4 regions of the Paenibacillus glucanolyticus genome follow, and region 1 is predicted to be linked to each of the others. Evidence: predicted binding sites of a transcription regulator. Region 1 holds the regulator's gene; each other region holds the start of a gene.
What was found. Region 1 encodes Rex, which represses fermentation and respiration genes when NADH is low (regulators of the CRP and FNR family bind a similar motif). Its sites were predicted from a motif close to TTGTGAAATATTTCACAA; they were not measured.
Positions count from the first base shown of each region.

Region 2: pflB (formate C-acetyltransferase) is a predicted target of Rex. The motif match lies at 2,730-2,747, and genes of this name have one in related genera.
Region 3: WDY75_RS01375 (cytochrome ubiquinol oxidase subunit I) is a predicted target of Rex. The motif match lies at 4,600-4,617, and genes of this name have one in related genera.
Region 4: nadA (quinolinate synthase NadA) is a predicted target of Rex. The motif match lies at 1,446-1,463, and genes of this name have one in related genera.

Region 1 covers NZ_CP147845.1:4,228,375-4,236,424, reverse strand. Annotated here, with positions in the region: gene panB (3-methyl-2-oxobutanoate hydroxymethyltransferase) at 1-800, shown strand, start outside; gene panC (pantoate--beta-alanine ligase) at 797-1,687, shown strand; gene panD (aspartate 1-decarboxylase) at 1,680-2,063, shown strand; gene WDY75_RS19775 (hypothetical protein) at 2,173-2,802, shown strand; gene dinG (ATP-dependent DNA helicase DinG) at 2,976-5,861, shown strand; gene WDY75_RS19765 (redox-sensing transcriptional repressor Rex) at 5,925-6,590, shown strand; gene WDY75_RS19760 (amidohydrolase) at 6,565-7,866, shown strand; gene WDY75_RS19755 (DUF5590 domain-containing protein) at 7,897-8,050, shown strand, end outside.
Region 2 covers NZ_CP147845.1:4,431,412-4,439,461, reverse strand. Annotated here, with positions in the region: gene adhE (bifunctional acetaldehyde-CoA/alcohol dehydrogenase) at 1-2,510, shown strand, start outside; gene pflB (formate C-acetyltransferase) at 2,821-5,067, shown strand; gene pflA (pyruvate formate-lyase-activating protein) at 5,111-5,839, shown strand; gene WDY75_RS20875 (ABC transporter substrate-binding protein) at 6,060-7,412, shown strand; gene WDY75_RS20870 (carbohydrate ABC transporter permease) at 7,505-8,050, shown strand, end outside.
Region 3 covers NZ_CP147845.1:299,971-308,020, reverse strand. Annotated here, with positions in the region: gene cydC (thiol reductant ABC exporter subunit CydC) at 1-341, opposite strand, end outside; gene cydD (thiol reductant ABC exporter subunit CydD) at 338-2,113, opposite strand; gene cydB (cytochrome d ubiquinol oxidase subunit II) at 2,113-3,129, opposite strand; gene WDY75_RS01375 (cytochrome ubiquinol oxidase subunit I) at 3,116-4,519, opposite strand; gene ade (adenine deaminase) at 4,808-6,610, opposite strand; purine riboswitch at 6,988-7,089, opposite strand; gene WDY75_RS01365 (NAD(P)H-dependent oxidoreductase) at 7,195-7,773, opposite strand; gene WDY75_RS01360 (TetR/AcrR family transcriptional regulator) at 7,832-8,050, opposite strand, start outside.
Region 4 covers NZ_CP147845.1:6,610,743-6,618,792, forward strand. Annotated here, with positions in the region: gene nadB (L-aspartate oxidase) at 1-392, opposite strand, end outside; gene nadA (quinolinate synthase NadA) at 431-1,369, opposite strand; gene ftsH (ATP-dependent zinc metalloprotease FtsH) at 1,600-3,669, opposite strand; gene hpt (hypoxanthine phosphoribosyltransferase) at 3,769-4,308, opposite strand; gene tilS (tRNA lysidine(34) synthetase TilS) at 4,377-5,807, opposite strand; gene WDY75_RS30425 (serine/threonine protein kinase) at 5,849-6,769, opposite strand; gene WDY75_RS30430 (hypothetical protein) at 6,753-7,493, opposite strand; gene spoIIE (stage II sporulation protein E) at 7,665-8,050, opposite strand, start outside.

The sequences.
Region 1 (8,050 bases):
ACGATTATCCTTCTGCCAAGCTGGCGGAGGAAGCAGATATCGATATGATATTGGTAGGCGATTCGCTTGGCAACGTAGTGCTGGGCTACAATTCAACGATTCCTGTAACGCTGGATGATATGGTATACCATACTCGCGCGGTTGCTCGGGGGGCGGAAGAGACCTTTATCGTAGCCGACATGCCGTTTATGACCTACCATGGGGGCATTGATGAAAGCTTGCGAGGCGTTCGGAGGTTGATGCAGGAAGGCCATGCGCATGCCGTGAAAATGGAGGGTGGCGAAGAAATCGCCGATACCGTCAAACGTATTGTACAATCCGGTGTTCCGGTACTTGGGCACATCGGGCTGACGCCTCAATCCGTGAATCAGATTGGCGGCTATCGCATACAAGGCAAGGATGCTCGTGATGCCGAGCGGCTCATGAATGACGCGAAGGCACTTGAAGCCGCAGGTGCATTTGCAGTTGTATTGGAGCTGGTGACGGAAGAAACAGCAGCTGAAATTTCCAAAGCGCTGAGCATACCAACCATTGGCATTGGTGCCGGTCGTTATTGTGACGGTCAAGTACTGGTATACCATGATATATTGAAATATGCGTCCCCTTATCGGGACAAACGCTTCGTTAAAACCTACGCTGATGTCGGAACCATCATCCGCGATGGCATTTCACAGTATGTTAGGGAAGTGAAGGACCGCTCATTCCCGGCCGAAGAGCATGTGTTCAAAACAGAGACTAAAGCAGTGGTAGAAACGACATTATATGGCGGTACCAAGGAAAAGGTGGGCACGACTTCATGAAAGTGATTCGCACAATTGCGGAATTGAGATCCGAAATTCAGGATCGCCAGCAATCCGGTTACGGACCGGTAGGTCTTGTGCCGACGATGGGCTATTTGCATGAAGGACACGCCAGTCTGATGCGTAAAGCACGTGAAATGTCAGGAACGGTGGTCATCAGCATCTTCGTCAATCCGATACAGTTCGGTCCCGGTGAAGATTTCGAAACCTACCCGCGAGATGAAGCGCGTGATGTGGCATTGGCGGAATCGGAAGGCGTAGACGTGGTGTTCATTCCAGCTGTACAGGAAATGTATCCGCAGCCAACAAAAACCAAGATTTCCGTAGCGGAAATAACGTCTTTATTGTGCGGAGCATCCCGCCCCGGGCATTTTGACGGCGTAACCACCGTTGTCAGTAAACTGTTCAATATCATAAAACCGGATTACGCCTTTTTCGGGATGAAGGACGCGCAGCAGGTGGCTGTCATTGAACAAATGGTACGGGATTTGAACATGGATGTCACCATCGTGCCCTGTCCCATCATCCGTGAAGCCGACGGTCTGGCCCTGAGCTCGCGGAACGTGTATTTGAAGCCGGAAGAGCGGGAACAGGCTCTTGTGCTGTCAGGTTCACTGCGGACGGCTCAGGAGGCAATCCAGCAAGGGCAGGCGGCAACGGCAGGAGAGATCCGTGCACATCTTCGAGAATATATATCCCGTTCCCCACTGGCCGATATTGAATATGCAGAATTACTCACATTCCCGGAACTTGTTCCAGTGGAAGATTCTTATCGTATGGTTGATGGAGACAGCCCGGTAATTATGGCGCTGGCTGTGCGCTTCGGCAGAACTCGTCTCATTGACAATGCGCTAATCCAACCAAAAGTAGGGGGATCCCATGTTTAGAACGATGATGAAATCCAAAATCCACCGGGCTACGGTGACGGAAGCCAATCTGAATTATGTGGGCAGCATTACCATTGATGAAAATTTAATGGAGGCTGCAGACTTGCTGGAGAATGAAAAAGTTCAAATCGTGAACAATAACAATGGCGCCCGTTTGGAAACGTACGTTATCAAAGGCGAACGCGGTAGCGGGGTTATATGCCTGAACGGCGCCGCAGCAAGGCTTGTTCAACCTGGAGACAATGTAATTATCATTTCTTATGCCATGATGTCCAAAGAGGAATACGACCATCATACGCCTACGGTTGTGATTGTCGACGAAATGAATAAGCCGGTTACGACGGAGTATCGCGAAGTCCACGCGGCGGTTCTCTAAGAGCCAAAATGTGACGGAAGCCCAAAGGGATGAAAAGACCGACTTCTACAGAAAATGAGTTCAGGTCGATGCACTGATCTCATTTTTCCGCTAAGGGTGGGATGCAGCTATGTTTCAACATGTATTCGCTGAAATGAACAACATGTTAGATGAAATTGTGAAGCATTACCCTTCTGCACAAGGTCCCCAAAAACAGGCGCTGGTACAAAACTGGAACATGCTCAAAAGCATGAGTGAAGCAATTATCGAGGAGTGGCTCCAATTTGAAGAGAAGATGGCCATTTTCCGCGAAAATGCCGTATCACCCCCGGTTTTTCCGCCGACCGAAGCGCCTGAATTGCAGCTTGATGCTTTTATCCGTGGCCAAGGTTATTACAAGTTGTTGATGTTCCAGCCGGCAATACAGCAGTTTGGGGCTGCCGCTGTGGTATTTCCGGAGAGCCTTCTGATCAAGCTGTACATTGCGATGTCCCATCTTTATATGGGGCAGACAGCTCAGGCATCTGATGTATTGATGTCCATTCTGCCGCTGGCAGATAACAAGAAGCTCCGGGCGATGATCTACAATGCACTTGGATGCATCGAGGTATTGAATGGACAACAAGGGAAGGCCGAAGAAAATTTCGCACTGGCAATTCACAGCGATCCGACTCTGCCCGATCCCATTATTAATCTGGAGGTCTGCAAGAAGAACCGCGGTGAACTTCAGTACGGCAGCCAACTGATCTCTTTGCTGTAGAAGAAAAAGCCTAACAAGAAGCGATGCCAGAGCTCATTCTAAAGAGACTTTGGCATCGCTTTTTGCCGTGTGAAGCAGGAAGGGGAGGGTGAGGGGATTTTTTACCCGGAATGTTCAAAACCCGCAACTTCTGGTATGCTGTTAATTAGTCTGGAGGAAAGGGATTTAGTCGAATGAAATTTGCCGTATTGGATTTTGAAACCACGGGCAACCAGTCTGCAGATGAGATTATTCAGGTCGGACTGGCCATCATCGAAGAGGATCGAAGTATATCCCGCGTGTACGGCACTTATGTCAATCCCGGGATTCCAATCCCTCCGTTTATCACCGGTTTGACCGGTATTTCTGACAGCGATGTAGCGGACGCTCCATCCCTAGAGGAAATGATGATGGAACTTGTGCCCATGCTCGACGATGTGGTATTGGTTGGGCATAACGTAGCTTTTGATTTTAATTTTTTGCAAAATGCACTCGATCGCTGTGGCTATTTACCGTTCAGCGGTCGGATTCTAGATACGATGCACTTCTTGAAAATATGCTTCCCTTCGCTTTCTTCATATCAGCTTGGAATGGTGTCTTCCCATTTCGGCCTGGAGCATGACCGTCCGCATCAAGCGGACAGCGATGCACTTGCAACGGCCTATGCGCTGCTGAAATGTCTGGAGGAGATCGATGAGCTTCCGCTCTTGACCATTCAACGGTTAAGTGATCTTTTTGCTGATGAGGATAGCGATTTGGCCTGGTTCTTTGACGGAATCCGGGCGGAACGGGAATTCCAAGCTGTACAGGGCGGAGATACCCATACGTATTATCGCCAGTTTGCGCTGGCTGTTGATGATTGGAACGATATTGCACCCGCAAGGGACGAATCGGAGCCGAACCCACTGGCTGATGTGAGCTTCGAACAGTACATGAGCGATGTCCGGGACCGTCTGAAGGAAACGCTGCCTCATTACGAGAGCAGAGACGCTCAGGATATGATGTTCCAAGAAGTGATGCAGGCACTGGATGATAATAAACATCTGTTGATTGAAGCAGGCACGGGAACAGGGAAGTCCCTCGGCTATTTGCTGCCTTCGATCTATCAAAGTGTGAAGCAGGAACAGAAGGTCATGGTCAGCACGCATACAATCAATCTTCAAGAACAGCTGCGTGACCGGGATATACCGCTGCTCACTCAGGTTGTTCCTTTTCCCTTTAAAGCAGCTATTTTTAAGGGGAGAGGACATTATTTGTGTTTGAGAAAATTTGAACATAAAATAAATAGAAGAGATTTTCATTCGCCGAAGGAAGATGTGATCATTGCAGCACAGATGCTGGTCTGGCTGACACAGACAGAAAACGGCGACGATGAAGAGCTGAACCTCGGCGGCCGTGGCGGAGATTTCTGGGAGACGATCTCCAGCGATTCGGATTCCTGTCTTGGACGTGCCTGCCCATGGTTCCGCAAATGCTACTACCACAGGGCCAAACATGAAGCGAGCGTTGCCGACGTGGTCATTACGAACCATTCGAAGCTGTTCACTGACGTTAAAGCCAATCATCAGCTGCTGCCGAGTTATGAACGCCTCGTCATTGACGAAGCACATCATCTTGAGGACGTTGCGGGCAAGCACCTTGGCTTGCAAATGAAATATTTTACGGTTGTGCATACGTTGACCCGGATGTACAAGGACAGCCGCAGCGGACAGCTTCCCGCGCTTCGCCAGCTGCTTCAGGCTTCACCGCATGAGAAGGCCGTAGAATGGTCTTCTGTCATTGACCGTATGTATCCAGATCTCATCACGGCCAAAGAAAATTGGGATCGTCTTAGCGATCAGCTGTTTGCACTGCTGCCGGAACGCGGGGATGCATCTCCAGGAGACGCGGGCCAATTCTCACTTCGGTTATCGCCTCTCAAGAAACCGAAGGATTGGCAATCGCTGGCGGAGCTGGAGCATCAGATTCATGTGACCCTGGGTGACGTTGTGCGCAAGGGTGACAAGCTGATTGCTGAAATGAAGGAAGATCTGGATGATTACAGTGCAGACAGCTTGCTTACGGATCTGTCCGGACTGTTTAAAGACCTGGCCGCTCACCGTGAGGACTTGCGCTCCTTCATGGCTCTTAATGATGAGGGTACGGTATACTGGATGGAGGCTAATGGCAATTTCCGCAGTAAATCGCTGCAGCTCTATGCAGTGCCTGTTGATGTAAGCACTCATTTAAAGGAATTGTTTTTTGATAAAAAACAAAGCGTCATTCTGACATCGGCTACCTTGTCGGTGGATAAATCGTTCCAGTTCATGATCGAGAATCTGGGTCTTCAGGAAGCGGCTGACGCCGGTAATCTGAACACGGTTCAGCTGCCGTCTCCGTTTAATTACAGAGAACAAGCGCTGCTTGTCGTTCCGCGTGATTTTCCGAGCGTGAAGGGATCGGTCGGGGATGCCCTCTTTGTGAACACACTTGTGCAGTCACTGGCCGAAACGGCGATCGCTACCCATGGAAGGATGCTCGTTCTGTTCACCTCTTACCGGATGCTGCGTCAGGTGCATGAGCCACTGAAGGAAGCATTGGCATTAAGCGACATTGCGGTGCTGGGGCAAGGAATGGACGGGACCAGTCGAACCAAGTTGATTCGACGCTTCCAGGAGAGCAGCGCATCGGTGCTCCTTGGCACCAGCTCCTTCTGGGAAGGGGTCGACATTCCGGGCGAGGCGTTGACCTGTCTTGCTATTGTACGGCTGCCTTTCCAGCCGCCGAATCATCCGCTGGTGGAAGCCAAGAGTGAACTGCTGCAGCAGCAGAAAAAGAACCCCTTCATGAAGCTTTCCGTTCCGCAAGCGGTTATTCGGTTCAAGCAAGGGTTTGGCCGCCTGGTCCGGACGGCACAGGATAAAGGGATCGTGATTGTATACGATACCCGGGTGATTGAATCCTATTACGGGAAATATTTCTTATATTCCTTGCCAGGACCTAAGATGGAGCATATGCCGACAGAGGGAATTGTTCCACGCATCTCGGAATGGCTTCAGGAAGAGGTCGAGGTTGGGGCAGATAACCAATCCGATGAATGATAGCTAAACGAAGAATGAAAATGCAAGAGATGTAGTTATTAACCTTTACTAGGGGGAGCATGCATGAAATCGGAAAAAATTTCGGAAGCCGTGGTCCGCAGATTACCTGTATATTTGCGCTATTTGAATGAGCTTCAGAAGCGGGAGGTCTCAACTGTTTCATCCCAGGAGCTGGGGCAGAAACTGGATCTGAATCCTGCTCAAATTCGTAAGGACCTGGCGTATTTCGGTGATTTTGGACGGAAAGGGATCGGATATGATGTTTCCTATTTGATTGAGAAGATTCGCCAGATTCTGAAGCTGGACCAGAAGATTAATGTAGCATTGGTTGGAGCCGGTAATCTTGGACATGCATTATCCAATTACAATGCATTCCTGAAGGATAATATGAAGATTGTGGCTATTTTCGATTCATATTCCCCCAAAGTTGGTATGAAAATCAACAACTTGACGGTTCAGCCGATGGAAGAGCTTGAGAAAACCGTACATGAATACGGCATTCGTATCGGGATTATTACCGTTCCGGATTTTGAGGCGCAAAACGTAGCTAATCAGCTTATTGCAGCAGGCATCGAAGCGATTCTGAATTTTGCGCCAACCATCCTGAAAGCTCCACCTCATATCCGTATTCATACGGCCGATTTTACAACCGATTTGCAGAGCTTGGCTTATTATTTGGACAACGGTAAGGAGGAAGCTTCACATGACGACAACGAAGTGGATGGTTAAGAACGGTACTTTTGCTGTGCTTGAGGATGGAAGATCCGTTCTTCGTGGATACATGGTTGTTGAGAATGACCGCATTACCTATCTTGGTGAGGAACAGCCGCCGGTAGAGGAAGGAACCGAGATTATCGACGGCACACATCTGTTGTTCCTGCCTGGTTTGGTAAATACCCATGGACATGCTGCCATGTCACTGCTCCGCGGTTATGGAGACGATTTGGCGCTGCAAGTATGGCTGCAGGAAAAAATGTGGCCGATGGAAGCCAAATTCACGGCCGATGATGTTTACTGGGGAGCCTCTCTTTCCGTGCTGGAGATGATCAAGGGCGGAACCACAACTTTTGTGGATATGTATGATCACATGGACCAGGTTGCTAAAGTGGTAGAGGATTCAGGAATGCGCGGTGTCCTGACCCGTGGCGTTATCGGATTATGTCCGCCTGAGGTTCAGCAGCAAAAACTGGATGAGGCGGTTGCATTTGCGAAGGACTGGCACGGCAAAGCCGATGGCAGAATCACAACGATGCTCTCGCCGCATGCACCGTATACGTGTCCACCGGATCTAATTGAAAAATTCGTCCAAGCATCCCATGATTTGAATCTGCCGCTGCATACACATATGTCGGAAACGGACACGGAAGTGGCCCAGAATGTGAATGACTACGGACTCCGTCCCGTTGCGCATCTGGAGAAGCTGGGCATGTTCTCTCGTCCTACACTTCTGGCGCACGCCGTCCATTTGACTGATGAAGAGATCGAGATTTTGGCTAAATATCAAGTCGCGGTCTCTCATAATCCAGGCAGTAATCTGAAGCTTGCCAGTGGTATAGCGCGCGTGCCTGCACTCCTGAAAGCCGGCGTTACCGTGTCCCTGGGTACCGACGGACCAGCGAGCAATAACAATCTGGATATGTTTGAAGAGATGCGTCTGGCTGCATTGATCCATAAAGGGGTAAGCGGTGATCCTACGGCCATTCCAGCAGCCGAAGCACTGCGGATGGGTACGGAGAATGGAGCCAAATCGGCTTTCATTGAAGATATAGGCACACTTGCCGTCGGCATGAAGGCGGATATGATCGCGTTGAATACAGATCAGGCGCACTTCCTTCCTCGAACCGATTATGTGTCCCATGCGATCTATTCAGCCAGTGCAAAGGATGTAGAGCATGTATGGGTTGACGGCAAGCAGGTAGTGAAAAATGGCGCCAGCCTTACCCTCGACGAGGAACGTATTCGCCGGGAAGCCCAGTCTGCATTTGAGCGTCTTACAACCCTCTAGGGAATAATCAAGGGGAGCGAGGAAGACGGATTGAAGAAAAAAACGAAGTGGATATTGCTAAGTGTATCCGGAGTGCTGCTCTTGCTGCTAGGTCTGCAGCTCTACTATTCGCATGTCATGAAGGACACTTGGAATGAAGAGAGAATGGCAATCAACGCTTCCAAACAGCATGGCGGTTTGGTTT
Region 2 (8,050 bases), 200 kb from region 1:
TGGAATTGAATCAGGAGCAAATTGACGGGATTGTGCAGGCGATGGCCATCGCAGGCCTTGATAAGCATATGCAGCTGGCAAAAATGGCTGTAGAAGAAACTGGCCGCGGTGTATATGAGGATAAAATTATCAAAAACTTGTTTGCCACAGAGTACATCCACAACAGCATCAAGTATGACAAAACGGTGGGTGTCATTGAGGATAACGCTTTTGACAGCTTTCAGAAAATTGCGGAGCCGATCGGGATCATCATGGGGATTACCCCGGTAACCAATCCCACCTCCACAACAATTTTTAAGGCACTGATCTCCATCAAAACAAGAAACCCGATCATTTTCGGATTCCATCCATCCGCACAGGCATGCAGCAGGGAAGCTGCCCTGATATTGCGGGATGCTGCTGTTGCTCAAGGTGCTCCGGCCGATTGCATTCAGTGGATCGAGGCTCCTTCCATGGATAAAACCAATACACTGATGAACCATCCTGATGTTGCCTGCATTCTGGCTACCGGCGGATCCGCGATGGTAAAGGCAGCCTACAGCTGCGGTAAACCTGCGCTTGGTGTAGGACCCGGCAATGTGCCTTGCTTCATTGAAAAGAGTGCAGATCTGGATCAGGCGGTAAATGACCTGATTCTGTCCAAGACCTTTGATAACGGCATGATATGTGCTTCTGAACAGGCAGTCATTATAGAGGAGCCTATCTATACGGCAGTGAAGAAAAAAATGATGGCCAGCGGCTGTTATTTCGTAAACAGGGAGGAACTGGCGAAGCTGACTGCACACGCGATGATATCGGAGAAATGTGCGGTTAACCCGTCAATCGTCGGACTGCCGGCATTCAGGATTGCCGAGGCCTGCGGCTTTGAAGTGCCGGAGAGCACCAAAATTCTGGTCGCCGAGCTGGAGGGAGTAGGTCCTGCATATCCACTGTCTGCCGAGAAGCTCAGTCCGGTTCTGGCCTGCTATAAAGTGAAAAATGCAGAGGAAGGAATTACGCGCGCGGAAGAAATGGTAGCATTTGGCGGCATGGGCCACTCGTCGGTCATCCACTCGCACAATGAGGAAATCATCATGAAATTCTCGGACCGGATGAAGACCTGCCGTATTCTGGTGAACCAGCCATCCTCGCAAGGCGGGATTGGTGACATCTACAACACGAACCTGCCATCGTTGACGCTGGGCTGCGGTTCGTATGGCCGTAACTCTACCTCGTCGAACGTAACAGCCGTCAACCTCATCAACGTGAAAAGGGTGAACCGCAGAACCGTGAATATGCAGTGGTTTAAAGTGCCGGATAAAATCTATTTTGAAAAAGGATCCACGCAGTATCTTGCCAAAATGCCCGATATTACCCGGGTTGCTATCGTAACCGATCCGATGATGGTGAAGCTTGGCTACGTAGAGCGGGTAGAGCACTATCTGCGTCAGCGCAGAGTGCCGGTTCCTATCGAGGTGTTCTCGGAGGTTGAGCCGGATCCTTCCACAACGACGGTAGAACGCGGATCGGAGATGCTGAAGCGATTCCAGCCGGACTGCATCATTGCCCTCGGCGGCGGTTCGCCGATGGATGCAGCAAAAGCGATGTGGCTGTTCTATGAATACCCGGATACGGACTTCAATAATCTGAAGCAAAAATTTATGGATATCCGCAAACGGGTCTATAAATATCCGAAGCTTGGACAGAAGGCAAAATTCGTTGCCATTCCAACCACCTCGGGAACGGGCTCGGAAGTGACCTCGTTTGCGGTCATTACGGATAAAGTGCTGGGGAATACCAAGTACCCGCTGGCTGACTATGAGCTGACCCCGGATGTTGCGATTATCGATCCGGAATTTGTATACACCCTGCCAAAAACAGCGGTAGCGGATACCGGGATGGACGTTTTGACACATGCCATCGAGGCGTATGTATCGGTCATGGCTAACGATTTCACGGATGGTTTGGCAATCAAGGCCATACAGCTGGTGTTCCAGTATCTTGAGCAGTCGGCGCTTACCGGCGACAAGCTGGCCAGAGAGAAAATGCATAATGCTTCGACGCTTGCCGGCATGGCCTTCGCGAATGCATTCCTTGGCATCAATCATAGCCTTGCGCATAAATGGGGCGGCCAGTATCACACAGCTCACGGGCGAACCAATGCAATCCTGCTGCCGCACGTCATCCGCTACAACGCCAAGAAGCCAACCAAATTTGCCGCTTGGCCTAAATACACCCACTTTGTAGCCGATGAGAGATATGCAGAAATTGCAAGGATTCTGGGCTTGCCTGCAAGAACGACGGAAGAGGGCGTCAACAGTTTGATCGGTGCAATCCGAGAGCTGAACAAGAAGCTGGGCATCGAAGAGTCGTTCCAGCAGCTGGGAATCGATCCTCAAGATTTTGAGAAACGTGTTGAGCATTTGGCGGACCGGGCCTTTGAAGACCAGTGCACTACGAGCAATCCAAAGCTGCCGCTTGTCACAGAGCTTGCGGAAGTATACCGCAACACGTTCTACGGCCGCTTTTAGATCCAAGAAATACGAGAGACGGGTTGTGGACTGCGGACTGCATAACAGAAGCGGGCGGGTAAAACAGAGTGATAAAAATCACGGGAAAAGATAAGTTTGTGATTTTTATCACAGATGCTGAGAATGAACAGGATTACAATAAAAGTGTAGAAGAAAGCTGAATCTCAGGTCTTTGATATAGAAGTTTGAAGGTACACGGCGGGGTCGAGGCAGCATTGATCGTGAAAATAATCACATTAAGATCTGAGATGGATCAATGTGTGACTCCGCCTGTGCAGCAAGCTGCAGCATAATCTAGGAGGGATTCAATATGTCGGTGATTGAAAAAGAAGTGGGCTGGAAAGGTTTTAAATCAGGTAAATGGAACAAGCGGATTGACGTTAATGATTTTATTGCAGAGAACATAACACCTTATTATGGCTCTGATGATTTTTTGGCAGGACCAACGGACAACACGAAGGCACTCTGGGATATCGTATCGGATTTAACCAAAAAAGAACGGGATAATGGCGGGGTGCTGGATGTTGATGTGAATACGCCTTCCACGATTGTGTCCCATCAACCTGGCTATTTGGATAAGGAGAAGGAACAGATCGTCGGCGTACAGACGGATGAGCCGTTCAAGCGTTCGATACAACCGTTCGGCGGAATCCGAATGATGATTGATGCTTGCAACGCATATGGTTTTGAAATGCCGCAAGCGGTAGTGGACATCTTCTCAGGCATACGCAAAACACATAATCAGGGCGTGTTTGATGCCTATACCTCGGAGATGAGGGCAGCTCGTAAGGCAGGGATTATTACAGGTCTTCCCGATGCTTATGGCCGTGGTCGTATTATTGGCGATTATCGCAGAATCTCCTTGTATGGTGTAGATGTCTTGATCCAGGATAAATTGCGAGAGCTGGGCGAGCTTGAGGTTGATGCGATGGATGAGCCGGTGATCCGATTGCGGGAAGAATTGTCCGAGCAAATCCATGCACTCAAGGAATTGAAGGAAATGGCGGGCATGCACGGCTTTGACATTTCGAAGCCTGCGAATACGGCGAAGGAAGCATTCCAATGGCTGTATTTCGGTTATTTAGCTGCTATCAAGGAACAGAATGGCGCAGCCATGTCGCTTGGCCGGGTATCTACTTTCCTCGATATCTACATCCAGCGTGATCTGGCTGAAGGCAAGCTGACGGAAGAGACTGCACAGGAGCTGGTTGACCATTTTGTCATGAAACTGCGGATCGTGAAGTTCCTGCGTACACCGGATTACAATGAACTGTTCAGCGGTGATCCAACATGGGTCACAGAATCGATTGGCGGTATGTCGTTAAATGGGGAAACAAGAGTAACCAAGAACAGCTTCCGTTTCCTGCATACGTTGTATAATTTGGGCCCTGCCCCGGAACCGAACTTGACGGTATTATGGTCTGAGAAACTGCCCGAAGGCTTCAAGAAATACTGCTCGAAGGTATCGATCGAAACCAGCTCGATCCAATATGAGAACGATGATCTCATGCGTCCGATTTACGGAGACGATTACGGGATTGCTTGCTGCGTATCCGCTATGCGCATCGGGAAACAGATGCAGTTCTTCGGAGCCAGAGCCAATCTGGCCAAAGCGCTCCTGTATGCAATCAACGGCGGGAAGGATGAGAAATCCGGCGCCCAGGTTGGTCCGGAATACCCTGCTATTACGGCAGAGGTTCTGAGTTATGACGAGGTCATGAAGCGATTCAAGCCGATGATGGAATGGCTTGCAAAGCTGTATATGAACACACTGAACGTGATCCACTATATGCATGATAAATACAGCTACGAACGGATTGAAATGGCGCTTCATGATCGGGATATTCTGCGGACGATGGCATGCGGTATAGCGGGCCTGTCCGTAGCGGCGGATTCGCTGAGTGCAATCAAGCATGCACAGGTGAAGCCAGTACGCAATGAGCAAGGGATTGCAGTTGATTTTGAAATAGAAGGCGACTTTCCGTGCTACGGTAACAACGACGATCGGGTTGACGACATCGCCGTAGAACTCGTTGAAGCCTTCATGAGCATGATTCGCAAACACAAGGCATACCGCGATGCGATGCCGACCCAATCGGTGCTGACCATTACGTCCAATGTCGTATACGGCAAGAAAACGGGAACCACACCGGACGGCCGCAAGGCGGGCGAGCCGTTTGCGCCGGGTGCGAACCCTATGCACGGACGCGATAAGAAGGGTGCCCTCGCTTCATTGACTTCCGTGGCCAAGCTGCCTTATGAGGACAGCCTCGACGGGATATCGAATACATTCTCGATTGTACCGAAAGCCCTCGGGAAGGAAAGCGAGATTCGCGTGAACAATCTGGTTGCGATGCTGGATGGATATTTTGGAAGCAAGGCTCATCATCTGAACGTGAACGTGTTTGACCGGGAGCAGCTGATGGATGCGATGGAACATCCGGAGAATTATCCGCAGTTAACGATCCGGGTATCCGGGTATGCGGTCAATTTTGTCAAACTGACACGCGAACAACAGCTCGACGTGATCAATCGTACCTTCCACGGAACGATGTAAGAATGGAAAGTAACAACAGCGGATACAGAAAGGATGACGCCCTATGCTTAAAGGTCATATACACTCCATAGAAACATTCGGAACGGTGGACGGTCCAGGTATCCGCTTTGTACTCTTCATGCAGGGATGTCTGCTGAAGTGTCAATATTGCCACAATCCGGATACGTGGGGATTGCATGAAGGACAGGAAATGACGGTAGAGGATGTGCTGGCTCAGATTGAGCCTTATCTAAGTTACTATCGTTCTTCCGGTGGAGGGCTGACCGTATCCGGAGGCGAGCCGACACTGCAGTATCCTTTTGTAACCGAGCTGTTTAAGGAAGTAAAGCGCCGCTGGAATCTGCACACGACCCTTGACAGCAACGGTTATAATGAGCCGGAGAAAATATCGGAGCTGCTGGAGCATACCGACTTGGTTCTGCTCGATCTGAAGCATATCAACGATGAGAAGCATATCAAGCTGACCGGGAAGTCGAATGAGAGGACGCTGAAGACCGCCCGCTGGCTGTCCCACCATGGTCGAAAAATGTGGGTCCGGCACGTATATGTGCCGGGTATCCATGACAGCGAACACGACCTGAGGGCGCTCGGTCAATTTATTCGCACTTTACAAGGCGTTGATAAATTCGAAATTCTGCCCTACCATCAGATGGGTGTGTACAAATGGAAGGAACTCGGAATGGCATATCCGCTAGAAGGAGTTCCGTCACCGTCAGAGGAAGAAATCGCACGCGCTTATCAGTTGATTGGCGAAGCAGCCGAGCAAAAATAATCGGTGGCGAACTAATTTTGTTGTATTATACTGAACATAATATGTTATTATTTATAACAATAACCTTTCCTCATTATGGAAGGGTTATTGTTTTTTGTGGAGGATTTTATCCCTTAGATAGAAAAATATCGACCTATCGAAAAGTGGAATCGCTTTCTATAATGAAGATGTAAGGAAAACGCCTATCAAATATACAAATACTTCGGGAGGGTCAAAGACAATGAAGAAAAAGGGTCTGGCATTATTAATGTCGCTTCTGTTCGTCTCGTCCGCACTTTTGTCCGCATGCGGTGACAAGGGAGCAGAGAAACCATCAGGTGGTACGGAAGGCGCGGCCAGCAATGAACCGTTTGAAATTACAATTCGCCATACGCAGGTAGGTGAATCCAAGAAGTTCCGTCTTGCATTGCTGAACGATGTGGTCAGCAAAACTGAAGAAGCTGTACCCGGGCTTAAAATCAAGCTGGACGCAGTAGACTCCGAAGTGAACCGTAAAGAGAAATTAAGAGGCGAGATGGCCGCAGGCAAGCCGCCGGAAGTATTCGATGTGTTCGGAAGCCCGGACGCAGGCGTATATTCCAAAGAAGGCTTGATGCTTGATTTAACCCCTATTTTGGAAGAACTCGGCATTAAAGATAAATTTTCAACGCTGGATCCATTCACGCATGAAGGTAAGATTTACGGGTTGCCGATTGGTATCTCCATTGAAGGGATTTTCTATAACAAGGATTACTTCGAACAGAAAGGTCTGACCGTGCCGAAAACTTTGGCACAGCTGGAGCAAATTGCGGAAGCAATCAAAGCCGACGGAAAAATTCCGTTTGCACAATCCTCCAAGGACGCATGGATTCCGCTCATGACCACGAATAATCTGTGGAGCTACTATGCAGGACCGGAAGTTACGTATGGCTTTAAAACGGGAGAAACCAAATGGACCGATCCGAAAGTCGTTGAAGGCATTAAGAAACATGAGGAATGGGTTGAGAAAGGTTACTTCAAAAAAGGCGAGCTCGGTTTCGAGTATGCGGACATGAGAAACCAGATCATCTCCGGCGAAGCTGTGATGATGATGGACGGATCGTGGGCTAACTCCGTATTCAGAGATCCGGCTCAAGCAGGCGATATGGTAGGCAAGATCGGATACTTTAACCTGCCTCCGGTTAATGAAGGCGATCCTGTGATTGTCATGCAGGATGCTAATAATGGATACGGCTTCTCTGCTTCGGTGGCTGAGGATCCTCGTAAACTTCAAGCGGTTAAAGAATTCATCAAAAATATGTGGACAGATGAAATGCAGCTTCGCGGTCTGAAAGAAGACGGCGTGCTGCCGGCGATGAAGATGGATCTGGCAACCATGAACTCCACTTCAGACGATCCGCTCATGCAGGATATTTTCAGAGGAGTAAGTGAAATCAACAAATCCTTCCCTGCCTTTGATGCACTTGTCCAAGCAGACGTGAATACGGCACTGAGCATGGGGATCCAACAGGTCATCGGCGGCGAGCTTAATACCGAGAAGATGCTGGAGAATGTTCAAGCAGTACAAGAAGCGGCCAATGCTGCAGAGGAATAAATAATCAAGATTAGACGTTAAAGGGCACCACCCGCTGCTAGACATGGGGGTGTCCTTTCGTCTAAATTACAGACATAAATACGGAGGTTACCATGAACAAAGCGCTGAGAAATCCTCTGATTTACATCGTTTTTGTGCTGCCGGCATTCATACTGTTTCTGGCCTTTTTCATATACCCGATTTTCACTGCGTTTGATAACAGCTTTACGAGCTGGAACGGCATCTCCAAAGATGTGAAGTACATTGGGCTTGATAACTATGTTACCGCAATTAATGACGATGCTTTTTGGAAAGCAGTTAAGAATAACGTTTATTTCATTCTCTTTTCCTGTTTGATCCAGGTTCCGATTATCGTGATTTTCTCGTTGCTTATTGCAAACGTGAAACGTCTGAAGGGACTTTACAAGACAGCGGTTTTTGCACCATCTATTATGTCAACAGCAGTTATCGGCATTTTGTGGGGGTTCATTTACAACCCGGACTTTGGCCTGATGAATGAAATTTTAGGATTGGTTGGCGTTGAGCCAATCTACTGGCTGTCTGATCGAAAATGGGCCATGATTGCCATCCTGATTACGAACGGCTGGCAATGGACCGGCTTTTACATCGTGATGGTGCTTGCGGCGATTCTATCCATA
Region 3 (8,050 bases), 2.7 Mb from region 1:
CCGGTGCGGTATCGGGAGGATAAGCGGAGGGCTTGCGGCTCCAGGATGCGATACAGCCGCAGACGCATTTGGGACAGGATGCGAAGAATGGAGTCATGGCCCACCAGCCGCTCCACGTAATGGACAACCGCGCGTCCGATGCCGAAGGTGCGAACCCCTACCGTCGGCACATACACCATCAGGATGTTTTCCGGACGGAGCGCCGATTTGGAGATCAAATACCCGGACGTGAACATCAGCATCCCCGCAAACAGGATGGTGAGCACACCCAGTACGACAATCAGCAGAAAACGCCAGAAGTTTGCCGTCACATAAGGCCGAAACCACGATTCCTGCTTCATTGTACTCCCTCCATCTGCGATGTAATCAATCCATGGTATACGCCCCGTCTTGCCATAAGATCGTCATGGGTTCCTGTTTCGGCTATGCGTCCCTGATGCAGAACGATGATGTAATCCATATCCCGCATCCAGTGCAGCCTGTGCGTTGCAAGAAATACCCATTTATCCTGAAAAAGGGATACCATCGTCTCCTTCAGCTCGTATTCGGTCTCAATATCCAGATGTGCCGTCGGCTCATCAAGCAGAAGAACCTGCCGACCGCCGAGCAGCGCTCGGGCAAGGGCAACGCGCTGTGCCTGACCGCCGCTTAAAGTCCGCCCGCCCCCGCCGATCATCTCGGCCAGACCGCCAGGCAGGTTGTTCACCAGATCGGCCAGGCCGGCCGCTTCAACAGCCGCTTCAACCTGAGCCCTTGAAGCGTCCGGCGCATAGAAGCGCACATTGTCCTCCAAGCTGGCGCTGAATAAATACGGCTGCTGCGGCATATAGGTGACCTCACTTCGCCACTCGTCCCGGCTGGAATGCCCCAGCTTCACGCCGCTCAGCTTCATCTCACCGGATGTAGGCGTCATAAACCCGCCTAATAGTTCGATCAGCGTGGATTTACCCGCCCCGCTCTCTCCGACGATGCCGATCCGGCCTTGACCCGATATTCGGAAGCTGACGTCCTCCAAGGAGGCAGGACCCGCCCCAGCATGCTGCAGTCCGATGCCGGACAGCTCCAGTACGCTGCTCTTCTCCCATTGGAACCGCGGCGTGGAGCCAGTACGTACCGGAATATTATCTTTAATTTTAAATGTTGCACCGGTTTGGGCCTCCAAGCGCTCTTTCCGGGCCTCCCGGATGATGGATTGCATCGCTTCCCCTGCCTGCTTGCCATCCAGCGTTGCATGAAAGTCAGCCCCGACCATGCGCACCGGAAGAAAATACTCCGGTGCCAGGATCAGGATGAGGAGTGCAGGCAGCAGCTCCAGGCTGCCGTTAATGAGACGCAAGCCCAGGTTTACCGCTACGGACGCTACCGACAGCATCGTGAAGAAATCCAGTGCAAAGGAAGACAGAAACGCAACGCGCAAGGTCCGCATGGTCGCAGCCCTATATCCCTCGCTGACCTGCCCTATGCTCCCGCTGTGCTTGCGGCTCTGTCCCAGAAACTTCAGAGTGGTCAAACCCCGCAGCGAATCCACAAAATGATTGGACAGCATCTGGTAGGAATCCAGCTGCTGCTCGGTCTGCTTTCTCGCGGCAAGTCCCACGAGGATGAGAAACACGATCAGGATCGGCATGGTCACCAGCAGAATAATGCCCGAGATCCGGTCCGTCATGAATACGTACAGCCATACCAGCGCAGGGGTAATGCCCGCCCCCATCATGCGAGGTATGGTCAGCTCCGCATATTTGCGGAACTTGCCGATGCCCTCCAGCACAAGCGTAACCACATGGCCTGTTCCTTCCGACCGGACAAAGGACGGCCCGTTCCGAAACAGCTCCTCCAGAAGCTGCTTCCTCAGGCTCGTGCCCGTCTCCTCGGCAAAACGCTGTGCAATTCCTTGCTGCACGGTGAAAATGCCGTGGCGTGCCAGAAAAGCAAGCAGGAACAAGGCAATGGTCTCCCCCTGCTCCTGCAGCGTGGTTCCCGCGAACAGGGCGGATATGGCTTCCGCCAGCCATTTGGCTTGCAGGAGGATGGCCATGCTCTGTGCCAGGGTACATACGGCGACAAGGAAGAATACGATCTTGGCGCCCTTGTATCCCAGCAGATCTTTTCCCATCAGTACTCCAGATGCTCCTTCTCATGTACCCGTTTGTGGAAAACGAAGTAACTCCAAATTTGATATCCCAATACGAATGGCAGCAGCGATACAGCCACAATGGTCATGATTTTTAAGGAATACGGTCCGGAGGCCGCATTATAGATAGTCAGATCAAACGCCGAATGGATGGAGCTGACCATTACGCGAGGGAACAATCCCACGAACACGGATGTAACCAGCAGAGCAATGACGGCCCCGGTCATTCCGAAAGCCCAGCCGTCCCGCTTGACGTTCATGAAATACCCGCCCAGCAGGAATGCAAGCAGAGCCAGCACGAGCAGCACGCTTAACACCGCACCACGCTTCTCGAAGATATCCGTCATGAAATAGGTCATGACCCCGAATGCCACGAACAGTGCCGCCACCGGGAGCAGCAATCTCCGGGCCATGCGGCGCGCACGCTCCTGAAGATCCCCTATGGTGCGCAGCGTCGTAAACATTAACCCATGCAGCAAGCAGAGCATCACCATCGTCAGCCCGCCAACAACGGTATAGGCATTTACGACATCGAAGAATCCGGCATACATCTGCATCTCTTCATTAATCGGAAGCCCCTGAATGAGGCAGGCAAAAACAACACCCAGGAGGAACGGAGGAAGCACGCTGCCGATGAAGATTGCACCGTCCCACACCCTTTTCCAGCGAACGTCGCCTACCTTGCCGCGGAATTCAAAGGCCACTCCCCGTCCAATCAAGGCCAACAGAAGAAAAACAAGCGGAATATAGAATCCGCTGAACAGCGTGGCATACCAGTTCGGGAAGGCGGCGAACATCGCGCCGCCCGCTGTCAGCAGCCAGACCTCATTGGCATCCCAGAACGGGCCGATCGAGTTGATCAGCACCCGGCGCTGGGTGTCGCTTTTGGCGAGCAGCTGAGTGGACATCCCGACTCCGAAATCAAAGCCCTCCAAGAAGAAGAACCCGATAAACAACACGGCAACGAGCACAAACCACAGTTCATTAAGAGACAGCATGGTAGCCCTCCTTATTAAACGGATCGCTTGCGTGGCGGTCTTCTTCCTCCGCCGCATACGGCCCTTTCTTAATGACTTTAATAAACAAGTACGCCATAACGGCAGCAAGCACCGCATAGATGGCTGTAAACGTAATGAGCGAGAACAGGATGGAGCCTGCACTTACGTTCGGAGATATACTATTCTCCGTGGTGATCAGTCCGAATACCGTCCAAGGCTGCCGCCCGATCTCCGTCATGATCCACCCCGACGTGTTGGCGATGAACGGCAATGAAATGCCAAACAGCATCAATCTCAGGAACCATCTGCCAGCGTGCTCGACCTTCTTGCGCAGCATCAGCCAAGCTCCGTACAATCCGAGTAGAATCATCACGCTGCCTGCGGCCACCATAATCCGGAAGCTCCAGAAGGTGGTCCGCACCGGAGGTATATAATCGCCGGGACCGTATTGCTGCTCGTACTGGGCTTGCAGCTCCTTCATTCCGATCACTTCGCCGGAGAATTTGCTATAAGACAGAAAGCTGAGCAAATACGGAATTTTAAGCTCCATCTTGTTCTCCTGCTTCTCCGGATCGATGGACGCAATGACCGTCCAAGCCGCAGGATCGTCACTCGTCTCCCACAGGCTCTCGGCAGCAGCCATCTTCATCGGCTGCGTATCCACCAGATACTGCGCCTGCTGGTGACCGAAGACCGCAACCAGAATGGAGGTGGTGAGCCCCACCACGATGGCGATGTGGAATGATTTTTTGAAGAAATCCAGATCCTGCTTCTTCATCAGCTTGTAGGCACTCACGCCTGCTACCAGGAACGCCCCGGTGGCCAGTGCCCCAAAGATCGTGTGCGGGAATTCTACCAGCAGCTGCCCATTGGTGATCAATGCCAGGAAATCATTCATCTCCGCTCGTCCATTATTCATCTCGAACCCAACGGGACGCTGCATGAACGAATTGGCCGCCAGAATCCAGAAGGCCGACATCAGGGTGCCGAAGGACACCAGCCAGATGCTGAGCAGATGGACCTTCTTCGATAACCGGTCCCAGCCGAATATCCATAACCCGATAAATGTTGACTCGAGGAAAAAGGCCAACAAGGCCTCGATGGCAAGCGGCGCGCCAAACACATCCCCAACAAATCGCGAATAATCCGACCAGTTCATGCCGAACTGGAACTCCTGCAGAATTCCTGTCACTACCCCGACCGCAAAATTAATCAGGAACAGCTTCCCCCAGAACTTGGCCATTTTCTTGTATACTTCCTGGCCTTTGACAACATACATCGTCTCCATGATGGCAATCAAAAACGCTAATCCGATAGACAACGGTACGAAAATAAAGTGAAAAATGGTTGTCGATGCGAACTGAATTCGCGCCAGCATAACCGGATCCATAAAGATACCCCTTCCTTTAGCTCACGTGATCACTTTAAATTTGATTCTTTTTGTATTTTCGCAGACTGCGGCAGAAAGGATTGTGATCAATATCACAATATTAGGAAGGATTAGGGGCAAAAAGTTATAAATTTGTGACGAAAATCACTAAGTGCGAATGGAATTATGTGAGGATTATCCATTGGAGCATGACTTGCCGCATCCCCTCACAGGTCAAGCCCGGTATTTACGCACCAAAAAAAGCAGGTTCGCCATGTAGGCCAACCTGCTTTAATGTATACCGCCACCTTATTGAACCGCGCGAATCTCCGTCTCCATGAGCTTGAACTCCGTCACGTCCGCGATGCCGCGATTGGTAATGCGGATTTCGGGAATCACCGGCAGCGCGATCAGGGAGAAGGTCATGAACGGCGCATGAATAAAGCACCCCAGCTCCTTCCAGGCTTCCTCCAGTGCAGCAACTTCTTCCGCTACGATCTCCACTGGACGATCCGCCAGCAAGCCGGCAATGGGCATGGCCACCTTCGCGAGCACCTGACCGTCACGCACCACGATCATCCCGCCGCCGCAAGCTGCCAGCTCATTCGCCGCTAGCGCCATATCCTCGGCGCTCGTGCCCATCACCAGCAGATTATGGCTGTCGTGCGCCACCGTGGAAGCGACCGCACCGGATTTCAATCCGAAGCCGCTCGCAAAGCCAAGCGAGATTTGTCCGGTTGCGCCATGGCGCTCGATGCACGCAAGCTGAACCACGTCCTGGTTAAGATCAGGCTGAATGATGCCCTGCTGCACGGGGAGCACCGCTGTCATTTTGGCTGTGCGGGCACTGTTCTCGATGACCCGCACCACGTTGACTTCCGAGCGTGCGGTATCCCACTTGCTGCGGAGCAGGAAATCCTCCGCTGTCAACGGACGCTGCAGGCGAACCGAATGGAACGCTTTTTCCGGATATTGGTACACAGGGAATGGCTTCACAACTTGGCCGTTCTCCGCAACCACCTCACCATCGGTGATCACAATCGACGGCACCATGCTGTTCAGATCATCAAGCAGCAGAATGTCTGCCGTTTTACCTGGCGAGATGCTCCCGAGTTCGAGATCCATCCCGAAGTACCGAGCCACGTTGATCGTACCCATCTGGATGGCCGTCACCGGATCCACACCCTCTTCGATCGCGCGGCGCACCACATGGTTCATATGGCCAAGCCTCAGCAGCGTCTGCGGATACACGTCATCCGTCACCAAGGAGATATTGTCCGTACGCACCTTGTCTTCCGTCACCACCTTGATGACTTCCTTCACGTCCTGCCAAGCCGATCCTTCACGGATCATCAGGTGCATCCCGAGGCGAACCTTCTCTAGCGCCTGCTCTCTCGTCACCGTTTCATGATCGGAGCTTACCCCGGTTGCCAAATACGCCTGAAGCATCCGGTCGTCCTCTGCGGGAAAATGTCCCGTCACCGTCTTGCCGGCACGCAGCGTGGCTTCGATCTCACCGCTCATCGTCGGATCGCCATATACCACGCCCGGGAAGTTCATGACTTCGCCAAGCCCGGCAACTCCAGGCCAGGTCAGCCCTTCTTCGATGTCTTCCACGCCGAGCTGTGCTCCGGCATCCTCCAGATCAAACGTCGCCGGCACGCAGGAAGGGATGGTGGTGAATACCTTAAGCGGCAGCTGCTGTCCTTCCTCGTGCATCCACCGCACACCTTCCATACCGAATACATTGGCGATCTCATGAGGGTCCATATAGATCCCGGTGGTTCCGCTAACGATGGCCGCTTTCGCAAACTCGGTCACGGTCAGCATCGTGCTCTCCACATGCATATGGCCGTCAAGCAGACCCGGCGAGATGTAACGGCCATTCGCCTCGATGACCCGGGTCCCTTCCCCAATCGTATGATCGGCGCTGCCGATATAAGCGATGCGTCCGAATGCCATCGCCACGTCCACCTGCTCCTGAAGCTCGCCTGTAAACACATTGACCAGCGTGCCGTTCTTGATAACCAGGTCGGCCGGTGCCTGTCCTAACGCCACTTTCCCCAGCTCCCGGCTGACCTCGTATCGTTTCTGTCTCTTGCTTGAACTCATGATGAATGCACGCTCCCCTTTTTTTAGATATCAGAAAGTATAAACTTCAAAGCTTGCGACTTCCTGATATCGCAATAAAAACTTCTTCTAACTGCGGTCTGTCATCTGTGAAAGTACGTCAATAGACGTTTTTCTTATGATGAAACGGTAAAAGTACAAAATCAATTCTACGCGCAAGCACGTAAAACAACCCGGACAGCGTATCTGCCCGGGTTGCCTGAACTAACTATATCCATAGAGGAAGAGAAGCCCGGTGCATCAGCAATGCATTGCTAATAGTCTGCACAACACCCCATCCGTTAAAACCTGCCGGTACCCGGATTCCAAGGTGATCTTACCGCCCGCCTCTCCATTCCATTCGAAGCCGGGCGCTGGACTCTGGCTCTCATCCTTCATGTAGTCAAGTCATTTACGGTAACCTGGTAGAAACGCCTGGGCCCTATTCCCCGGCATATACATTAAGATTTGATTTTGATCCTGTTTACCCTTCAATTCTCTTTTGTTTCATTTGTTGTATGAATTATAATCTTCTTGCCCGAGAAGTCAAGTGTTTGGAAAGAACTGCACATCGGCGGCAACGGCCTCTACGCCAGTTTCCTCCCCATGTTCTGTACGCGCTCAAGCCATTGCTTTTTTGCGCTCTCAGGCATTTTGCGAAGCTGCGTGATGTTCGTGGCACGAACCGAGCTCACGCCGCAGAACTTCAGAATGGAATGCTTCATCATTTGATGCCCGGGCTGACCCAGATAGAAGCGATAGTAAACGTAGGGCGAATCCATCGTGACAATCAATCGGGCGGTTTTCCCTTTGAGCAGTTGCTCCGGCAATGGAGAGTTCCGGCGGTACTTAAACGCAAAGCCCGGCAAAAAGACTCGGTCGATAAACCCCTTCAGCAGTGCCGGCATGCCGCCCCACCAGTTCGGGTACACAAATACCAGATGATCCGCCCATGCGATGAGCTTCTGCGCTTCTTGCAGATCGGGCTCCAGAGCTTGATTCCCCTTATAGCCGCCGGACAGGCTCAGATCAAAATCCATCTCTGCAAGCACCAGCTCACGCACCTCTGCCCCTGATTCGGCTGCCCCTTGCGCATATCCCTTGGCCAAATGACTTCCATAACTGTTCTCAATCGGATTGCCCTGAATAATCAAAATCTTTTTCATACACGTTCCCCCTGTTAATTTGGTTAACAAACACTAACCTTAAGGTAAAAAGAAAAGGTCACGCCGGACCCTTCCCTAAACCTGTCAAAGCCAATAGATGTGCCGTCACCTCAGGCGCCAGCGCCGAGAGCGGTTCCTCAAGCTCCCCTTGCATCGTTGAAACGGCCAGCTGATTGAATGCACCGATGATCAACACCGCGGTTAAGCGTATATTCTGCGGCGGAATATCCCGCTGCAACACCGCTTGATCGAGCAGATCGCATAATGCATCGAGCGG
Region 4 (8,050 bases), 2.4 Mb from region 1:
TGACTGTGCGCACCTTCCTTGGTTAGCGCAAGCTCGCCATTCTCGACATCAAACATCGTCCCAAGACGAATCAGCTCCTGAACCCCAACCGGTCCCTCATTTACGAGGACATCCACCGCAGTAGATGAGCATAGTCCCGCCCCTGCCATCAGGGTATCCTGGCGATGGTAGACCGGAGAGTCATCTTCAGCTGTTACGGCAGCAATGCCGCCTTGAGCATAACGAGTGTTGCTCTCGAGCAGCGATTTCTTTGTAATCAGCAGCACCTTTTGAGTGGCACTTGCCATAATGGCCGTATATAAACCCGCAATGCCTGAACCGATGACAATGACATCCGTCTGGACGACCGGCAGATCGTTCAGTTCAAAATCAATCAAATACTGCGGTATCACGATGCCTCACCTGTCTTTTCACGAAAGAGTAGCGCATGCTACTTAACCTGTAACATGCGCTCTAATGAAGTTCTGGCTTTCTCTGCAACGACCGGAGGCACATAAATTTGCGGCTTCATCGTTTCCAGTGCTTTGACCAGCTTTTTGAGATTATTCACTTTCATATTGGGACAAACCAGGAATTTCGTGGCAAAATGGAACGATTTATCCGGGCTATCCAATCGAAGCTGATATCCTGTGCCATCCTCTGTACCTACAATAAACTCCTTGGCAGACGAATTTTTGCAATATTCCAGAATCGCAGTTGTGCTGCCTACAAAATCACCCATCGCAACGACCTCCGGACGGCATTCCGGATGCACCACAAACTCGGCACCAGGATGCTTGGCTCTCATCTCGACAACATCCTTAACGGTCAGCATATCATGCGTGTTGCAGTACCCTTCCCAGATGATCAGCTTCTTGTCGGTATGCTGCTGGACGTAGTGCCCTAAATTTTTATCAGGCACCCATATAATTTCATCTGAATCGACGGATTGAATCACCTTTACCGCATTGGATGAAGTACAGCAGATATCTGTTTCTGCTTTGATCTCAGCTGATGAATTGATGTAAGTTACCACTTTTGCATTCGGGTGCTGCGCTTTCAACTTCCGCAAGCCGTCAACGTTCACCATATCCGCCATCGGACAACCGGCACGCTCATCAGGAATAAGAACGGTTTTGCCCGGTGCCAGGATTTTAGCGCTCTCACCCATAAAGTGCACACCGCAGAATACGATAACCTCAGCATCGGTTTGTGCTGCTTTCTGCGCAAGCAAGAAGGAATCCCCGCGGAAATCAGCGACCTCCTGTATTTCATCCCGTTGATAATAATGAGCCAAAATAATTGCGTTACGTTCCTTCTTCAATTGCATTAACCGCTCACGCAGTTCACGGTTTTGCTCTGCCTTACGCTCCAGTGCCAAAGCTTCCATGATCGACCCTCTCCCTTTATGTAGTCCGGCTGTAAACCGCTTGATGACCATGTGACTTCCAGGATGGTTTATACCTTTGTGAAAGGATGCGCATCCTTATTTAACAACTAATGTACACGTTCGTTCTGTGCCCTGTCAATGTGATAGAAAGCACAAAAAGAACCGGAAAACGAATTATCGTTCTCCGGTTCTTCGATTTTATTCGGTATTCGATGTTTTATCAGCGAATATTACGTTAACCTGCTGTTTCCGTTGTCCGATCCATCTGGAGGATCCTTACGGTCCGAATCTTTAGGCTCCGGCTGTTGATCATTCGAATCCATCGGGTTGTTCGGAATTTCTTCCGTGGAAATCGGCTGATCTCCGTCTTCTTTCCCTTGGATGCGAACTTTCACGTCACCAATGTTGTCGATGATCGGTTCGCCGCTCTCGGAAGAACCTTCACCTTCTCCATTGCCATTGCCTTCAGCTGATCCAGTCTCAATGAGATTCTTGATTTGCTCAAGCTCCAGTGTTTCCATCTCAAGAAGCGTATTCGCAATCAGGTGAACTTCTTTGGAATGCTTGGTCAGAATCTCTTTAGACTTCTCGTAACAATCGTTGATGAACCGCTGCATTTCTTGATCGATCTCATAAGCGATTTGATCACTATAGTTCTGCTCGTGTCCGATATCGCGTCCCAGGAACACCTGTCCTTGGGATGTACCGAACTGCATCGGTCCAAGCTTCTCACTCATACCGTACTCCACAACCATGCTGCGGATAATGCCGGTTGCCTGCTGGAAGTCACTGTATGCTCCGGTACCGATTTCGCCAATGAACAACTCCTCGGCTACACGACCACCAAGCAAACCGGATACACGATCAAGCAATTCCTGTTTCGTCACGAGCATCCGATCTTCCTTCGGCATCATAATGACGTATCCACCAGCACGACCACGAGGGATAATCGTTACCTTATGAACGGTATCCGCATGCTCGAGGAAGTAACCTACAATGGTGTGACCCGCCTCGTGATAAGCTACGATACGTTTCTCGCGGTCACTGATCACGCGGCTGCGCTTCTCCGTACCCACGATCACACGGTCGATCGCTTCATCCACTTCTCGCATGGAGATATCCTTACGATTGCGGCGTGCCGCAAGCAAGGCTGCCTCATTGAGGAGATTCTCCAGATCGGCACCCGTAAATCCTGTCGTACGTTTAGCGATGATGTCCAATTTAACATCCTTCGTCAACGGCTTGTTGCGTGCATGGACTTTCAGCACAGCTTCACGGCCCTTCACATCTGGACGATCTACTGTAATCTGACGGTCAAAACGTCCCGGACGAAGAAGCGCCGGGTCCAAAATATCCGGTCGGTTCGTTGCAGCAACGATGATAATGCCTTCGTTTGCTCCGAAACCATCCATCTCGACCAGCAATTGGTTGAGTGTTTGCTCACGCTCGTCATGTCCGCCACCAAGACCGGCACCGCGCTGACGACCTACAGCATCAATCTCATCAATAAAGATAATACATGGAGCATTCTTCTTCGCATTCTCGAACAAGTCGCGCACCCGAGATGCGCCAACACCGACAAACATCTCAACAAAATCGGAACCGGAAATGCTGAAGAATGGCACTCCCGCTTCACCGGCAACAGCACGTGCCAGGAGTGTCTTACCGGTTCCCGGAGGACCGACAAGGAGAACACCCTTCGGAATACGAGCGCCTACCGTGTTAAACTTGCGCGGATCTTTCAAGAAGTCAACAACCTCAATAAGTTCCTGCTTCTCTTCATCTGCTCCGGCTACATCTTCAAATGTAATCCGTTTCTTCTCTTCATTATATAAGCGGGCTTTGCTCTTACCAAAGTTCATCACTTTGCCGCCGCCGCCCTGAGCCTGATTAAACAGGAAGAAGAACAGAACAAACATAATGATGAGCGGAATAAAGGATGAAAGTAATGTCAGCCAAATGCTTTGGCCTTCCATTGGCACCACGGTCAGTTTGACTTTGTTGCTGTCACTGGCTGCAGTCAGCTCTTGCATAGCTGCATCCGTAGCAGGAATATAGGTTGAGAAATTCTCCGATTTTTTCTCTTCGGTAATCTCCCTATACTTACCGGTCACCAGATAAGCGTAACCGTCAAATTGCACCGTCATTTCCTCTATGTTGTTAGCTTTGACTTCCTGCCGCAGCTCGTTATAACTAGGGGCATCGGCTTGCTCGCCGCCATTGGTGACAAATTGAACTATGCCCACCACGACCAAAAATAGAATCAAATAAAAACCAGAATTCCGGATGAACCGACTCATCCCCTACCTCCTCTCAAGACACATAAGATATTTTACCACAGCCTGTCTGGCCATCTCAACAAAGGGCCCTAATCTGTGGCAGCAGCCCATTGGCGCGGTTTAACTGCTGTAGATTTCCGGCTTCAAAATCCCGATGTAGGGGAGGTTCCGGTAATGCTCGGCATAATCGAGTCCATATCCGACAACAAAAGCGTCGGGCAGTACAAACCCGGTATAATCAGCCTGCAAATCCACCGTACGGCGTGCCGGTTTGTCAAACAGGGTAACTACGCACACCGAATTTGCCTTACGGCTCTTAAGCAGCTCAATCAAATGACTTAGCGTAAGGCCGCTGTCGATAATATCCTCCACAATCAGAACATCTCTTCCTTCAACGGACGCGTCCAAATCTTTAATGATTTTGACCACGCCAGAGGATTTCGTAGATGCCCCATAGCTGGAAACAGCCATGAAATCCAGCTCCAGAGGTACTGATATGGATTTAACCAAGTCGGCCATAAAAATAAACGCACCTTTAAGAACGCAAATTACTAGTGGATTGCGTCCCGCATATTCGGCGCTTAGCTTGGAACCGAGTTCCTTAATTTTTGCGTGAATCTCTTCTTCACTGATGAGTATTTCCTGAATGTCATTCTGCAACTTAAGTGGACCTCCTACGTTTATACTATGAAAGCGTGAAACGGGCCATTCTTCGTTTAACACTTGCCTTAAGCATCCGATAGCTCCATCCGGAGAATTCGTGATGTGTGCCGCCCGCAAGCGGCATGAACGGAACGTCGTACACCTGGAATCCACACGATGCTGCCGGAACTGTCACAAAGAATAGGAATCCGGGAACGGACAGACGGTGGAATTTTCTCATCAATGAGAATATCTTTCACCTTTTTGCTTCCGTTTAATCCCATGATCTTCATCTTGTCTCCCGGCTGTCTGTTACGTACGGTTAAAGGAAACTGCAGCCCATCCGCATCAAAATCCGCCACAAAGGGCGATGGTCTGGAGCCGCTCCGGCTTTCGCTTCCTGTCTTTAACGACAATTTCAGCATTTTTCCGATTTCCTTAACATACAGCTCTGAAACATCAGGAGAATCAAGAATGTATATGTACTGTCCCTGTTCTTCCGGAGGCTTAGGCCAGAACTGGACTTGGCCATACTCGCGAACACAGGTAATGCCGTCGCCCAGATCCAGACGCCAATTGCTTCGTTGATCGTTAAGAATCCCTTGGCGAACCGATTCAATCTTGACAAAATCGGTGTTTTCCTGATCTGAGGGCAGGTAATTTAATATTAGTTTAATCAAACGCCGTTGTAAAGCGACATGTAAGCCCAAAAAGGAAGGCGCGTCGAAAGCGAGCCTCCCATCGTTCTCCTGCACCATTCTCCGAAATTGCTTCGCAGCTTCACGCTCCACAAAATCATCCTCCTGCTGGACAATTTCGGCCAGCTGATTGAGTGAGGAGGAGAACTGCCCATTGTATTGTTCCAGGAAAGGCAATACTTCCAGACGAATCGCGTTGCGGCGGTACTTCGTCTGCAGATTGCTGTTATCTACCGCATACTGGAAACCGCACACCCGGCACAGCTCCACGATATCCGCTTTGTACATACGAAGGAACGGACGGATAAGTTCCACTTTTTTTTCCGTGCGCTTAAATTTAATTCCGGCAAGCCCGGGAAGACCGCTTCCCCGCAGAAGCCTCATCAATACCGTCTCGGCCTGATCGTCGGCATGATGAGCAAGAGCCACTGAGCGTGCATTGTATTTCTGTGCAGTTTGCAGCAGAAATTCATAGCGCTTCTCTCTAGCTGCCTCCTGTCCTCCCTTGCCGCTCTCTTCCATATAAGCAGGAATATCAATGAACGCTGTCTCTAAGGGGAGCCCCAGCCGCTCCGCCAACTCACGCACCATCTCTGCCTCTTGATCCGATTCAGTTCGAAAGCCATGATGCACATGGGCGCAGATCAGCCTAAGCGGCGTATGGTTCAGCGAAATTTCGTGCAGCACGTGCAGAAGCGCAACGGAATCGGGGCCGCCGGAAACAGCGACCACGATACCATCACCCTCCGACCACAGCTCAAACTCTGCGGCGGTTCGCTCCACGTTATGAACAAATGTCCGTAAATAATCCTGTTTCACTTGCAGATCCCCTTTATAACTCCCAGTGACAAGACGTTGCTTCATGAGCGGAAGAAGAAATAAACGGCACAGGCCATAATGACTAACGATAAGGCAAATGCGTTCCTCAGCCACCGAGGCGTACGCCCCGGAATAGGACGCGCGCTCTTGGCTGTGCCTTCATACATCCGTTTCTTCCACTCGTTCAACGCTTCCCGTGAATCCGCGAAATTTCCGCATAACGCCTTATTCAGCCAGACAGCGTATGGCTTGAACACAGGGTTTCTTCGCAGTATCAGCTGCAGATCTGCAACACTGCGGGTCTGGGGAAGCTGGCAAGATGCCTCCCTTAAGGATTTCTCATCCAGCAGGCCGATACACATCACGGCAAACGAGAACAAATCATAGGATACGTCGCCGGTTCGGCTTCCGGCATTCCAGTATCCCCGATCATACCATTCTGTAAACTGTTTTACGCTGCGCCCAAAGGAGCTGACGCCTCCGTAATCGATCAGCTCCACTCTTCCGTATGCCGAGACCATTACATTATCCGGCTTCAAATCCCCGAATGCATAGCCTGATGCATGCAGAACAGACAACTTCTCAAGCAGCTTCAATCCAATCAGACTTACCCACTCGGTGCCGCGTTTGCGAATAAACCGATGCAGCGGGCTCCCCTCAATGTAACGCATGACATAGAAGGACACCTCATGGCTGCCATCATGATGATCGTCCGCCTCCACAAGATACGGGTCCGGCATCTGTTCTTTCAACGCATTCAGCACATTAATTTCGGATTGAAGATCCAGAGCGTCATGACCTACTTTCAGAGCATAACGCCCGCGTACTCCTGCCCGATGGACCAGATACACCTTGCCGTTAGCCCCTTTGCCGAGCATACGTTCCACGATGTACCGGCTGTTCCGCCATTTACCGGTAATTACGGTTCCTGGCGGGTAACCCGGGTTAGACAACGTAGTCACCGAGCATCCCTTCCTCTTGGCTGGAATCACCCTGCCATGATTGATTACCTTCTAGTGTACCATATCGGTAAAATTCAATCACCTTTAACAGGGCAGGTCCTGTCGGCGTAGCCCCTTTCATCTGAAGTCGGCTGAACATCCCCCTCGCACCATCCAGATCCGAGGTCCAATCCACGTCCATGACCACATCTTCGCCGCTATGCTTGCCCGGAAAATGGAATACGGACAGCTTGCTTGAGCCTAAGCGCGCTTTCAGGCTCAGCATCAAGTCACGTATTGCCTCTTCAACAGCAGCCAGTTTAGGCTTCATGCTGGCACTTGCATCAATTAACAGCGCTACTTGAAGGGATGACGTCTCAGCCAGCTCATCCACCACTTCAACGACTTGTGAACGCTTGTCTGGCGGAAGCTCCTCCAATGACCCGCTCCCTAAAATATGCTGTATCTCTTTATTTACCGCTTGTTGGATCGTCTGAACCACCGTTTTCCGAGTCATCATCTGCATCGTCTGTGCCAGCTGCGGTGTGCCTACGATCCGGTGAATGCCTCCTCCCGCTTTGGCAATCTCCTTAATCTCCAGTCCCCCAAGCTCACCGATCGTCCCGTAATCAAGAACCCCCACCACGTTTACGACAATTCCGTCCTGCAGCGCATGGGCTGCGGCCAGTACCGGACTGGCCCCTACATTTGAGCATCCATCTGTAATCAGTAGAATTTGTTTCATAATTAAATAATCGCCTCCGTCTCATCCATTCCTATCGATTTGACTTCTATCTCTATCATTTCCACATTCAAGAGAGTTCAAACAGACCAATAGGAAGAATAGGCGGAAAAAGATTCAGGTCTTCTTAGGTTCCTCCATTTCCCGGGTAATCACATGTTTTACCTGAATCCGTCAGCTAACCGTTCGGGGCCGTTCCATTCGAGCAAATCCCGGCACATGCACATTGGACCACTCGGGATGAAAATGATCGACGCGTCCGACCACCACCGTCATATCATCATGAATCTGGTTCTGTTGATAACGAATGACTTTCTCTAACAAACAATCGGCAATTTCCTGCGGGTCTTCGCTGCTCACTTCCTGAATCAAGCGCTTCATCCACAGCTCCTTGTTAACGGCGTAACCAGGAGCATCATAGATTCCATCCGTCATCATAATCAGAACATCGCCTGCCTGAAGCTGTAATGATACCAGATCCACCTCGATATCCTGAATGATGCCAATCGGAAGATTGCTGGCCGATACCGGTATGACATCGTTGCCCCGTTTAATAAAGC